One region of the Fictibacillus nanhaiensis genome, then DNA from elsewhere that is predicted to be linked to it. Evidence: riboswitches for the same ligand, from Rfam matches in the RefSeq annotation. Region 1 holds a riboswitch; the other holds the start of a gene.
What was found. A riboswitch is a leader RNA that binds a small molecule or an ion and turns the genes downstream of it on or off. The one in region 1 is predicted to bind S-adenosylmethionine.
Positions count from the first base shown of each region.

Region 2: another riboswitch for S-adenosylmethionine. It lies ahead of ACFS5O_RS19420 (methionine ABC transporter ATP-binding protein); the one in region 1 lies ahead of ACFS5O_RS13985 (YezD family protein).

Region 1 covers NZ_JBHUPF010000006.1:2,008,876-2,015,378, forward strand. The annotation lists gene ACFS5O_RS13980 (sulfite exporter TauE/SafE family protein) at 1-708, opposite strand, end outside; SAM riboswitch class I at 922-1,026, shown strand; gene ACFS5O_RS13985 (YezD family protein) at 1,307-1,450, shown strand; gene ACFS5O_RS13990 (phosphoadenylyl-sulfate reductase) at 1,546-2,259, shown strand; gene sat (sulfate adenylyltransferase) at 2,287-3,483, shown strand; gene cysC (adenylyl-sulfate kinase) at 3,449-4,048, shown strand; gene ACFS5O_RS14005 (nitrite/sulfite reductase) at 4,074-5,702, shown strand; gene ACFS5O_RS14010 (DUF3906 family protein) at 5,717-5,938, shown strand; gene cobA (uroporphyrinogen-III C-methyltransferase) at 5,951-6,503, shown strand, end outside.
Region 2 covers NZ_JBHUPF010000012.1:7,489-13,991, forward strand. The annotation lists gene serS (serine--tRNA ligase) at 1-443, shown strand, start outside; tRNA gene ACFS5O_RS19415 (tRNA-Ser) at 787-879, shown strand; SAM riboswitch class I at 1,097-1,203, shown strand; gene ACFS5O_RS19420 (methionine ABC transporter ATP-binding protein) at 1,272-2,285, shown strand; gene ACFS5O_RS19425 (methionine ABC transporter permease) at 2,278-2,940, shown strand; gene ACFS5O_RS19430 (MetQ/NlpA family ABC transporter substrate-binding protein) at 3,193-4,008, shown strand; gene ACFS5O_RS19435 (deoxynucleoside kinase) at 4,061-4,729, opposite strand; gene ACFS5O_RS19440 (deoxynucleoside kinase) at 4,726-5,367, opposite strand; gene ACFS5O_RS19445 (cysteine hydrolase family protein) at 5,484-6,098, opposite strand; gene tadA (tRNA adenosine(34) deaminase TadA) at 6,256-6,503, shown strand, end outside.

The DNA of each region.
Region 1 (6,503 bases):
CCCTAGTATGTGTGAGGGTATAAGACGGACAAGCCACGCGGCAATGGGAGCCGCAATCACTCCTCCAATCATTAAAGCTCCGACCCAAAGCCATTCAACTTGTTCCCAACCAAGGGCGATAAAGAAACCGAGTGAAGCAGAAACAGCTACTGCAAATTCGCTCGTATCGACAGAACCGATCACTTTTCTGGTTGTTAGATCTTGTTTTGCCATTAGGACCGGAGTAGTGACTGGGCCCCAGCCTCCACCACCTGTAGCATCTAAAAAACCTGCTAATAATCCAAGTGGAATAAGTTGTTTCTTTGTAAAAGGTTTACCATTCGCTGTTTGTTTCTTCTCTCCAAGTTTGAACAAAAAACGATATAAGATATAAATCCCAAGGATAATTAAAAAGATAGAGATATATGGTTTAACAACATCTCCAGGCAGGTTACTTAAAAAACAAGCACCTACAAAAGCTCCTATAGAGCCGGGGAGGATTAGACGAAGAACGACTTGCCGGTCAACGTTTCCGAACTTAATATGAGAAGCGCCGGATGCCGCAGTGGTTACGACTTCAGCAAGATGTACTGATGCAGATGCAGCTGCAGGAGCAATTCCCGCTACTAAGAGCAATGATGTAGATGTAACGCCATAAGCCATACCTAGTGAACCATCAATCAACTGTGCAACAAGACCAATTAGAGCCAATACGATTAACTTTTTCATATTCTTCCTCCTCAAAATAAAAAGGCCCTTAACAAGTGATGTTAAGAGCCTTCGGTTTACCGATCAGCGATACGGATTAAATTTTAGTTAATACTATATGATCCTAAAAGATAAAAAGTCAACTGTTTGTTTAAATTTTTTGTAAAAATAGAAAAATGAAAAAATAGGTCTTGATATCCATTTCAGATATGATATGATTTTATAAAATTTAAACTCTTATCAAGAGTGGTGAAGGGATCTGGCCCGATGAAACCCGGCAACCTGCAATCGTAAGGTGCTAACTCCAGCAGAATGTTTTTACATTTTGGAAGATAAGGTAATACGTTTACCTCCACTATCTTTCCGAAATGGGAAGGTTTTTTTGTTGCTCTTGAGAGTAGTTGATTTCCGCTCCAGAATGCTCGCTTTCCGGGGGGCGTGCGGTGAGCCACCTCGACACTTTGTGTCCTTAGGTGTCTCACCTGTCCCGCTGATCCCCCAGGAGTCTCGCATCTTGCGCTCCAATCAACTTGTCAATGAAGACAAAACAAAAATGACCAAACGACATTTTTAGAAAAAAGCCTTTTAAAGATAGAATGTTAGAAAGGGAGGCAGTGGAGTGGCGAACGAAAAGAGTGCAAACGATTTTCTTCCTCAGCTTAAACAAATGCTGAGCAGTATCAAATTTGGATCGATCACATTAATCGTACAAGATGGAAAAGTAATTCAACTCGAAAAAAACGAGAAGGTCAGAATTAAATAGCTCGCTGACTAGAAAACTAGAGGCGGTTTTAACGATTGGGCAAAGTCCTAAAAACGTTAAAGCCGCTTTTTTAATGGCAAGAAGGAGGTAACACATTGCTAACGTACGAAACATGGGACAACAAAACGCGTGATTTTAACAGTGATAACCCCACAAAAGGTGCACTGCATGTTTTGAAGTGGGCTTATGAAACGTATGAAGATGATCTGGTTTATGCGTGCAGCTTCGGACTTGAAGGAAGCGTCCTAGTTGATCTTGTTCATCAAGTAAAACCGGATGCTCAAATTGTTTTTCTTGATACGCATCTGCATTTTCAAGAAACGTATGAAGTCATTGAAGCAGCGAAGAAAAGATATCCATCCCTTCGTATCAAATTAAAAACACCGGCTTTATCTCTTGAAGAACAGGCAAGTAAGTATGGTGAACAGCTTTGGAAATCAAATCCGAATCAATGCTGCAATATTCGAAAAGTGATTCCTTTAGAAGAAGAACTGAATGGAGTAGCAGCCTGGCTTTCAGGACTGCGCCGTGAACAATCACCTACCCGCCAAAACACGCAATTTGTTAATCGGGACGGGCGATTTAAAAGCATTAAAATTTGTCCGCTTATTCATTGGACTTGGAAAGACATTTGGCGTTACGCCCACAAATATGATTTGCCGTATAACAAACTTCACGATAATGGCTATCCAAGTATAGGTTGTGAGCCATGTACACAAGCAGCACTAAACGCAGATGACCTTCGTTCTGGACGTTGGTCTGGTTTAGGAAAACTAGAATGCGGCCTTCATCAAAGCGATAGCCAATAAAGAGAATCTCAGGAGGAGAGAAACTTAATGAGTACCATACAGCCCCATGGAGGAAAATTAATCAACCGTTATCAGCCAGAGACACCTTATCAACACATAAAAAAAGAAATAACTCTCGATGCGACAGCACTTAGTGATCTTGAATTAATCGCTATAGGAGCATATAGCCCGTTAACAGGATTCTTAAATCAAGAAGACTATCAATCTGTTGTTCATGACATCAGACTAAGTGATGGAACGGTTTGGAGCCTTCCAATCACGTTACCGGTGAATCGCGAAACAGCTGAAGGACTCAGCGTGGGTGAAGAAGTTCGGTTAACGTACAAAGGAGATACTTACGGAATCCTGCAGGTTAGTGATATTTATACTCCTATTAAGCAAATAGAAGCAGAGAAAGTCTACAAAACGACTGATAACGATCATCCTGGTGTAAAGAAATTGCTGGATCGTCCTTCTGTGTATGTAGGCGGAGACATCACGCTCGTTAAACGTCCCCTGAAAAAGGAATTCGAAGCCTATCATCTCGATCCTAGTGAAACGAGAAAGACGTTTCGTGATATGGGCTGGAAAACAGTAGTAGGCTTTCAAACGAGAAATCCAGTTCACCGTGCACATGAATATATCCAAAAAACAGCGCTTGAAACGGTGGATGGCCTCTTCTTAAACCCGCTCGTCGGTGAAACGAAATCAGATGATATACCAGCTGATGTTCGAATGGAGAGCTACCATGTTCTTTTACAAAACTATTATCCAAGTGACCGTGTCTTCCTAGCTGTTTTTCCAGCCGCAATGCGCTATGCAGGTCCGCGTGAAGCCATTTTTCACGCTCTCGTTAGAAAAAATTATGGCTGTACACATTTTATTGTTGGCCGTGATCATGCAGGCGTCGGTAATTATTACGGGACATATGAAGCACAAGAAATCTTTTCACAGTTTACAGCAGATGAAATCGGTATAACGACACTTTTCTTTGAACACAGTTTTTTCTGTAAAAAATGTGAAGCAATGGCCTCTTCTAAAACGTGTCCTCACACAAGTGTAGATCATGTGATTTTATCTGGAACAAAGGTACGAGAACTGCTTCGTAATGGTGATTTGCCGCCTAGCACTTTTAGCCGTAAAGAAGTAGTAGAAGTCTTAATAAAAGGGCTAAGAAAACATGAAGAAAAAGAGCGAAAAGGAGATTCTAATGAGCAAACCGCACAATATAATCTGGCACGATAGCTCGATTACAGTAGAAGACAGAAGAAAGCAAAATAACCATTCCAGTTTTGTTCTTTGGTTTACCGGTCTCTCTGGTTCTGGAAAATCAACCATTGCAAATGCACTTGCAAAAGAACTTTACGATCGAAACATCCGGAATTATGTACTGGATGGAGACAACATCCGAAATGGATTAAACCGTGACCTATCGTTTTCAGATGAAGATAGAACGGAAAACATCCGCAGAATCTCAGAAGTTTCTAAGCTGTTTGTTGATAATGGAACGGTTGTGCTGACAGCGTTTATCTCTCCATTTATACAAGATCGAGAGAAGGCAAAGGCAATTGTTTCAGAAGAAGAGTTTATTGAAATCTTTGTATCATGTCCAATCGAAGAATGTGAGAAAAGAGATCCAAAGGGATTGTACGACAAAGCGCGAAAAGGTGAGATTCCAGATTTTACTGGAATTGATTCACCTTACGAAGAACCGGTATCACCTGCTCTTACCATTTATACGAACGAACAAAGCGTTACCGAGAGTGTTGAGGTCATCTTAAACTATTTGAAAAACAGGAAGTTGATTTAACTAACGATAAAGGAGATCGAAAACGATGGCATATGAAAAAGCGTGGGCAGATAATCCGAAGATCAACAAAACAGAACAAAAAAAGCTCGTAAAAGATGGATTGAAAATATTTGAAGATATTCCTCATTACGCAGAAAACGGCTTTTCTTCTATTCCGAAAGAAGAATGGGATAGTTTCAAGTGGGCTGGCCTATATCTGCAGCGTCCTAAAGAAGACGGCTATTTTATGATGAGGGTTAATGTTCCATCAGGCATTTTAAGTTATGAACAAGTAAAAGCATTAGCTCATATTTGCAAAGATTATGGAAGAGACGTATTCGATATCACGACACGTCAGGCCATTCAATTTCACTGGCTGACCATTGAACAGATTCCAGATATCTTTAATCGGTTAGAAGCAGTTGGGTTGTCGAGCGCGGGTGCGTGTGGGGACATTACGCGAAACATCATGGGGAACCCAATCGCGGGCATCGATCCTCACGAACTCTTCGATACCACTGAAATTGTAAAAGAAGTTTATGAGTTCTTTCAGCATAATGAAGATTTCTCAAATTTGCCGAGAAAATACAAAATGTCCATTAGCTCCAATGTGAACAATAGTGCTCATGCTGAAATTAACTGTGTGGCATTTACTCCAGCTTTGAAAGAAATTGAAGATAAAGAGATACCTGGATTTCACATAAAGATCGGCGGCGGTTTATCATCTAGACCATTCTTAGCACAGCCCCTTGATGTGTTTATTGAACCGCATCAGGTAAAAGAGGTTTCAATCGCAATTACTACCATTTTCCGTGACTATGGTTATCGGGAAAAGCGTCACCTTGCACGCCTTAAATTCTTGATGGCGGATTGGGGACCAGAAAAATTTAAAGAAAAGCTTCTAGAATATACGGGACCGCTTCACTCTAAAGGAAAAGATGCTCTTAAAACATGGAACGGCGGATACTTTTATGGTGTTCATCCTCAAAAGCAAGAGGGTTTAAGTTATATCGGCTTTAACGTACCTGTTGGCCGACTTCATGCTGATGAAGTTTTAGAGCTTGCTGAAATTGCAAAGAAATACGGAAACGGTGAGATTCGAACGGTAAATTCTCAAAACTTAATTATTCCTAATGTGAAACACGAAAACGTCGAGTTGCTTTTACAAAAAGAAATTTTCAAACGCATCACCACGCAGCCTCTATCTTTCATTGGTCATTCTGTTTCTTGTACCGGGATCGAGTATTGTAACTTAGCACTCGTTGAAACGAAAGAAAGAATGCGCAGAATTGCTGAGATTCTCGATCAGCAAATCACCCTCGATGTTCCCGTTAGAATTCATATGGTAGGCTGTCCTAACTCCTGCGGTCAGCGTCAGATCGCAGATATTGGCCTTCAAGGCGTATTGTTAAAAACAAAAGAGAAAAAGATGGTTCAAGCCTTTGAGATTTATGTAGGAGGCACACTTGATGATGGCGGAAAGTTTAACGAAAAGCTAAAAGGAAAGTTCCGTGCGGATTCGTTAGACGAAGTACTTTTCCGTTTCCTTACTGTATTTAAAAATACAAAACTTCCAGCAGAAAGCTTTTTTGACTATATAAACCGACTTGGGTTAGAACAGCTTCAAAAAGAACTGGACCGAATTGCTGAAGAATTAGAAGAAAAAGTCTCATAAAAAGGAGTCTCGCTATGTATTTATACAGATTTGAAGTCATTTCAAAATCAACGGTTATACCCGTTGTGATAGCCGCTTCAACAGATGAACAGGCTTTTCAGTTGGTTGACATCGAGCTCGAGAAGTATTTTTTGAAACAGCCTGAAGTTGATGAGATCTCTCTTTATGAAAAGAAAAGAATTCGTACGGGCAACGGGTTCGTGCTTTATGAACGTGAAACGATATTAAATCCTTAAGGAGTGATGATGATGGGAAAAGTATATCTTGTCGGAGCTGGCCCTGGAGATCCAGGATTGATAACCGTAAAAGGTCTGCGTTGTATTCAGGAAGCGGATGTCATTTTATATGATCGATTAGTGAATAAAGAATTGCTCTCTTATGCAAGACCGGACTGCGACTTAATTTATTGCGGTAAACTGCCAAACTACCATTTCATGAAGCAAGAAACAATCAACAGTTTCTTAGTTAAACACGCTCAAAAAGGAAAAGTAGTAACTCGGCTAAAAGGCGGTGACCCCTTCGTGTTTGGAAGAGGCGGAGAAGAAGCAGAAACACTTGCAAAAAGTCGTATTCCGTTTGAGGTGATTCCTGGAATAACATCAGGGATTGCAGCACCTGCCTATGCGGGAATTCCCGTAACACATCGTAACATCGCTTCAAGCTTTGCGGTCGTTACCGGCCATCGTAAAAAAGGTGAAGAAGATGAACTGAAATGGGAAAGTCTAGCGAACGGCATTGATACGTTAGCGATCTATATGGGAGTCGGCAACCTAGGTTATATTTGCGAACAGTTGACGAGAC
Region 2 (6,503 bases), on a different contig from region 1:
AGCATCAGTTTAACAAAGTAGAACTTGTTCGCTTCGTTAAACCTGAGGATTCTTATGAGGAGCTCGAGAAGCTTACAGGACACGCTGAAAAAGTACTTCAGTTACTCAACCTTCCTTACCGCTTGCTGAGCATGTGTACAGCTGATCTAGGCTTCACAGCAGCGAAGAAATATGATATTGAAGTATACCTTCCAAGCTACGGTGAGTACCGCGAGATTTCTTCTTGCTCTAACTTTGAAGATTTCCAAGCGCGCCGTGCACAAATTCGTTTCCGTCGTGATGCAAAAGGGAAGCCAGAATTCGTACACACGCTAAATGGATCTGGACTTGCGATCGGTCGTACAGTAGCCGCTATCTTAGAGAACTACCAACAAGAAGATGGTACTGTTGTCATTCCAGAAGTTCTGCGTCCTTATATGGGCAACAAAGAAGTAATTAAGTAAACAAATGAAGAAGCTGACTCAAAAATGGTTCCAAAAGGACCTTTAGAGTCAGCTTTTATATGTTTTGGGGTGTAAAAGTATTAGTATCGGTGGTGGTAAGAAGATTTCAGGTGGTAAGATGGTGATTACCGGTGATAAAGTAGGATTTATAGGTGAAAAACTTTAGGTTTCAGGTGGAAAACACAGTTTTAGCGGTGAACGTGTAATAAATATAAGAACACGTACCGTAAAATCGTACCTACAAAAAAGACAAACAAACTTTCATATAAAAAATTAAAAAAGTTTTTGAAAACCGTTGACACTTTATTTAACAGCATGTTATTATAGTTCTTGTCAGTCACACGGAGGTATACCCAAGTCCGGCTGAAGGGATCGGTCTTGAAAACCGACAGGGGTTTAACGACCCGCGGGGGTTCGAATCCCTCTACCTCCTCCATATACATATTCAACCTCATCTGAGTTACTCAGATGAGGTTTTTTGTTGTTGTTTTTTTCTTTTTCAAAAACTTTCAAAAACACCGATAGAAAACCCTAAAGTATTTTAACCATTCATTGTATGTAAGCGCTAACACTTTAAAGTAATAAAATTTAGTATTGACAGAACTTTTAGACAGGGCGTATGATGACAACTATAACTTAATTCAATAATGCAATGCTTATTCAGAGAGACCGAGGGATCAGGCCCTATGACGTCCGGCAACCTCCATAATGGAACGGTGCTACTTCCTGCAGAATGGTGAGTCATTCTGGAAGATAAGTCGATGTTTACTTATTCGCCCTCTTCCATGGAATGAAGAGGGCTTTTTTATATGGTAAGGGGGAGGACATATGATCAAAATCAAGGACGTTACGAAAATATATAAAGTAAAAGGTAAAGAGATCGTCGGGGTAAAGAATGTTTCACTGACGATCGATAAAGGCGAAATCTTTGGCATTGTCGGATATAGCGGGGCTGGAAAGAGTTCGTTGTTGCGCTGTCTGAACTTATTAGAAAAACCAACATCAGGAGAAATCAGAATTGATGGAATCCCGATTACGAAACTAGGTAAAAAGGAGTTGCGCGAGGAGCGTCTGAAGATCGGCATGATCTTTCAGCATTTTTATTTGATCAGTGCGAAGACCGTTTTTGAGAACATCGCATTCGCTTTAAAAGCAGCAGGAAAAACGAAAGAAGAAATCAACGAGAAAACAAATGAGCTTTTAAAAATGGTGGGATTAGAGGAGCAAAAAGATCAGTACCCTTCACAGCTGAGTGGTGGCCAGAAACAGCGTGTTGGTATTGCGAGAGCTCTTGCGAACGATCCGAAGGTATTGCTTTGTGATGAAGCGACTTCAGCTCTTGATCCGAACACGACGAAATCGATTCTTTCCTTGCTAAAGTCCATCAATAAAAAGTTAGGCATTACGATCGTGCTGATTACGCATGAGATGGAAGTAGTAAAAGAGATCTGCCACCGAATGGCGATCATGCAGGACGGAGAGATCATCGAGTCGGGTGATGTGTATAACATATTTGCTAATCCAGAAAAAGAGCTCACAAAAACGTTCATCAGCTCTGTTATCCAGATGGATCTACCAGAACCTCTTCTTAAGAACAGAAAAGGAACAGTGATCAAGATTCAGTTTAAAGGAGCCATTGCAGAAGAAGCTGTAGTTTCTGAGCTTTTCCAAAACTATCGTGTAAAAGGGAATATCCTTCACGGTAAGATCGAATACATTCAGGAAACACCGCTTGGTATCTTCATCATGGAACTTGTTGGTGAAGAAGCTGAAGTGAAGCGAGCGATCTCGTATATTGAGAGTCGCATAGAAAATCTTGAGGTGGTGAAACAAGTTGCTTGATTCTATTTTAAACATCCTTCCAGACCTGAATAAGGCATTCTTTGAAACGCTATATATGGTCGCTATATCACTCGGTGTATCATTAGTGGTTGGCCTACCGCTTGGAATCATCCTATTTATAACCGACAAAGGATTGTTGTTTGAGAATGCGTGGATCAAACAGATCGCGGGCATTCTTGTGAACTTGATCCGCTCTGTGCCATTCATCATTTTATTAGTCGCTTTATTACCGTTAACTCAGCTGATCACAGGAACGACGATCGGACCAACAGCAGCATCTGTCTCACTGTCTGTCGCAGCCATACCATTCTTTGCAAGGCTCGTAGAAACGTCATTACGAGAGATCGATAAAGGCGTGATTGAAGCGGCCGTTGCAGTAGGCGCTACGCCATGGATGATCATCCGTGAAGTGCTTCTACCAGAAGCGAAGCCAGGAATCGTTCAAGCGATAACAGTCACAGCCATCAGCTTGCTAGGCTATTCAGCCATGGCCGGCATCGTCGGCGGAGGAGGAATCGGCGATTTCGCCATCCGCTTCGGTTACTATCGCTATGACAACACGATCATGCTAACAACCGTCATACTACTAATCGTAATCGTCCAGCTCATGCAAGTCATCGGAGACGGTGCAGCAAAGGCTGTAAATAAAAGATAATTTTTTTTCTAAAGGGTAGACGAGAAAAGATTCATCTTTAAAGGTTTAGGTTTAAAAGACTTCAAGGGCAAGTTGATTGGAGTGTAAGATGCGAGACTCCTGGGGGATCAGGGGGACAGGTGAGACCCCGCCAGCGCAAAGCGCTAGGGAGGCTCACCGCACGCCCCCCGGAAAGGGAGCATCTGGAACGTAAATCAACCACTCACAAAAACATCATGTATTTGCAAAAACAATTTTAAAAAGGGGATCATCATGAAAAAAATCATACTTACACTACTAACAGCTCTGCTCGCTTTTGGCTTAGCAGGATGCTCATCTTCATCAGATGCGTCAAAAGAAAAAGAAGTAACATTAGGCGCAACAGCAGGACCATACACAGACATGGTCAACAAAGCGATCAAACCCTCACTAGAGAAAAAAGGATACAAAGTAAAAGTCATTGAATTCAGCGATTATATTCAACCCAACATGGCATTATCAAAAGGCGATCTAGACGCTAACCTTTTTCAGCACAAAGTGTACATGGAGAATTTCGCAAAAGAAAAGAACTTAAAGCTGTCAGAAGTCATCATCGTTCCAACAGCACCGATGGGCCTCTATTCTGAGAAATTCAAATCAGTTAAGGACATAAAAGAAGGCAGCACTGTCGCTATTCCGAACGATCCGGTCAACTTAGCGCGCACGTTGCTCATGCTTGAAGATGCAAAACTGATCACCATCAAAGAAGGAATCAACGAACTAACAGCATCTGAAAAAGATGTGAAAGACAATCCGAAGAAACTCGTGTTCAAACCATTAGAAGCGGCACAGCTTCCACGTGCTGTTCAAAGTGCAGATGTTGCAGCTGTACCTGGTAACTTTGCACTCGCAGCAAAGATGGACTTATTGGATGCGATTCAACTAGAGAACATGCCGGACACATACCGTAACCGTGTTGTGGTGAACACGAAGGATGTAGATTCTGCATTTGCCAAAGATATTAAGAAGGTAGTGGAATCGAAGGAGTTTGAAGAAGTGATCGATAAGGAATTCGAAGGCTTCGGAAAACCAGAATGGATGAAGAAATAAATTAAAATAAAACCCCGGAGCTCATAAGGATGAGAACCGGGGTTTTTTATGTTTATAAGCGAACTTCTCGTTTCGCCTCAATCTTTTGTGCGATCTTTTCTACGATATGATCGATGGACTCTGGATTATCGCGAAGATCGTAATCATTGATGTTCACACGAAGCACAGGGCAAGAATTGAAAGAAGCGATCCACTTTTCATAGCGATCGTACATCTCTTCCCAATAAGAGACCGGTGTTTCTTGCTCCATCTTACGTCCGCGTTTCTGGATACGAGCTAAGATATCATCAAGAGAGCCTTCTAAGTATATCAAGCAATCAGGCTGCGGGAAGTATGGTGTCATGACCATGGCTTCAAACAGGTGAGTATACGTTTCGTAATCTACATCAGACATGTTGCCTTTATCAAAGTGCATACGAGCGAATATACCCGTGTCTTCATAGATCGATCGATCTTGCACAAATCCTCCGCCATAGTCGAACATTCTTTTTTGCTCTTTGAAGCGTTCTGCTAAAAAGAAAATCTGCAGGTGGAAGCTCCAACGCTTAAAATCATGATAAAAGTTTTCTAAGTATGGGTTGTTATCCACTTTTTCCATGGATGTACGAAACTTTAGTTTTTCTGCAAGTGCATTCGTAAATGTAGATTTCCCCGCACCTACCATACCTGCCACTGTAATGACAGCATCGTTTGGGATTCCGTATTGTATGAGTTTACTCATCGCGCAACTTCTCCTTTTTTAAGAGTTGCATCAATTAGGGAAAAGATCTTTTCTTTATCCGCTTCATACGCAACAAAATCTAAGTCATCTCCGTTAAAAGAGAGTACAGGAATTTCGGGGTGCTGCTTTTTAAAGGCAGTCATGAACGTCTCGTAATCCTCAGCTAACTGTTCTAAGTACGCAGGCTCCATATTTTGCTCGATAAAACGTCCACGCTTACGCACGCGGTCCAGCAACGTATCGAGGCTAGCGTTTAAATAGATGATCACGTTCGGTACAGGCATATCCTCAGTAAGGATGTCAAAGCACTGCATGTATTTATGAAGATTACCGTCTTTTAGCGTTCGACCCGCAAAAATACGGTTCTTAAAGATATGATAATCAGAAACGACAGGAATCTGTTTAGATAGATACTGTCCTTGAATCTCTTCAAGCTGTTTATACCTGTTGCAAAGAAAGAACATCTCGGTTTGAAAACTCCACTCATCGATGTTGTCGTAAAATTTTCCGAGAAAAGGATTCTCCTCTACAATCTCTTTCAATAATTGAAAGTTATAGTGCTCAGCAATAGCTTTTGCGAGCGATGTTTTCCCTACGCCAATCGGCCCTTCAACTGCGATAAAGGGGGTTGAACTCATCTTCCTTTTCCTCCCTTATAAATAACAAACGAAAAATTACAGACAAAGAATATTGTAGCATACGTTTGGAAAAGGTGGTGAGATTATCGGTAAAAAGTTAATGGTAAATATGCGATTTAATACATCGTTTTATGTTTGTTTTCATTTGCCTGATCGATGATTGCTCTTAAATTTAAGTCTTCACTCTTACTGATATCAGCATTCAATGTCTTTTCCATTAAAATTAAGGCTCTTTCGTTATCTTCTTCTATATTAGACGCGGAACAATCAGCTGGTGCATAAAGTGTAAAACCTCTCATATAAGCATCGTTTGCTGTAAAGAGAACACATATATTACCTGCTACACCGCAAAGGATTAAAGTTTGGATACCAAGCTCATTTAATAAAGTAGATAAGGGTGTTGAGAAAAATCCAGAATGCTTTGGTTTGACGACAAAGAAATCATCATCATCTGGCTGCAATCTTTTTACGAAATCACCACCGGATTGTGTGGAGCAATAATCAACAAGCTTGTGTTTATCTGATTGCCATTGTCCAAAGTTATCATTTACATAAATAACAGGAATCTTTTCATTTTTTGCTCGCTTTTTCAGATCATAAATTTTATCGGCAATCGGTGCAGACGTTTTTAACAAAAGTGGCGCTTCGGGAAAATTAAAGTCGTTGATCACGTCAATAATAAGCAGTGCGACCGGTATTTTATCGTTTCCGTGCGGATGTTGTTTTTCCATAACGAATCCTCTCTTTCGTTTAAGTTCTTTTATTAGTAAGTTAATTTCATCTATATAAAAGAAGTAACGATTTTGGTCTATACAACCATTCCTTTCTTTATTATTAGCAAAACCTCTTGTATAATTTCTTACAACTAAAACTTTGGAGCGAAAAAGTATGGAGATCTTAGAAAAAGACGAATATTACATGGAGCTTGCTCTACAAGAAGCACAAAAAGCAGCAGATATCGGCGAGGTACCGATTGGAGCTATTCTAGTAATAGAGGATGAAATTGTCGCAAGAGCTCATAATCTGCGTGAAGCCGAACAAAGAGCGATCGCTCATGCAGAGCTCTTAGCCATTGATCAGGCTTGTAGAGAAAAGGAAGCTTGGCGACTTGAAGGCGCAACATTATACGTAACACT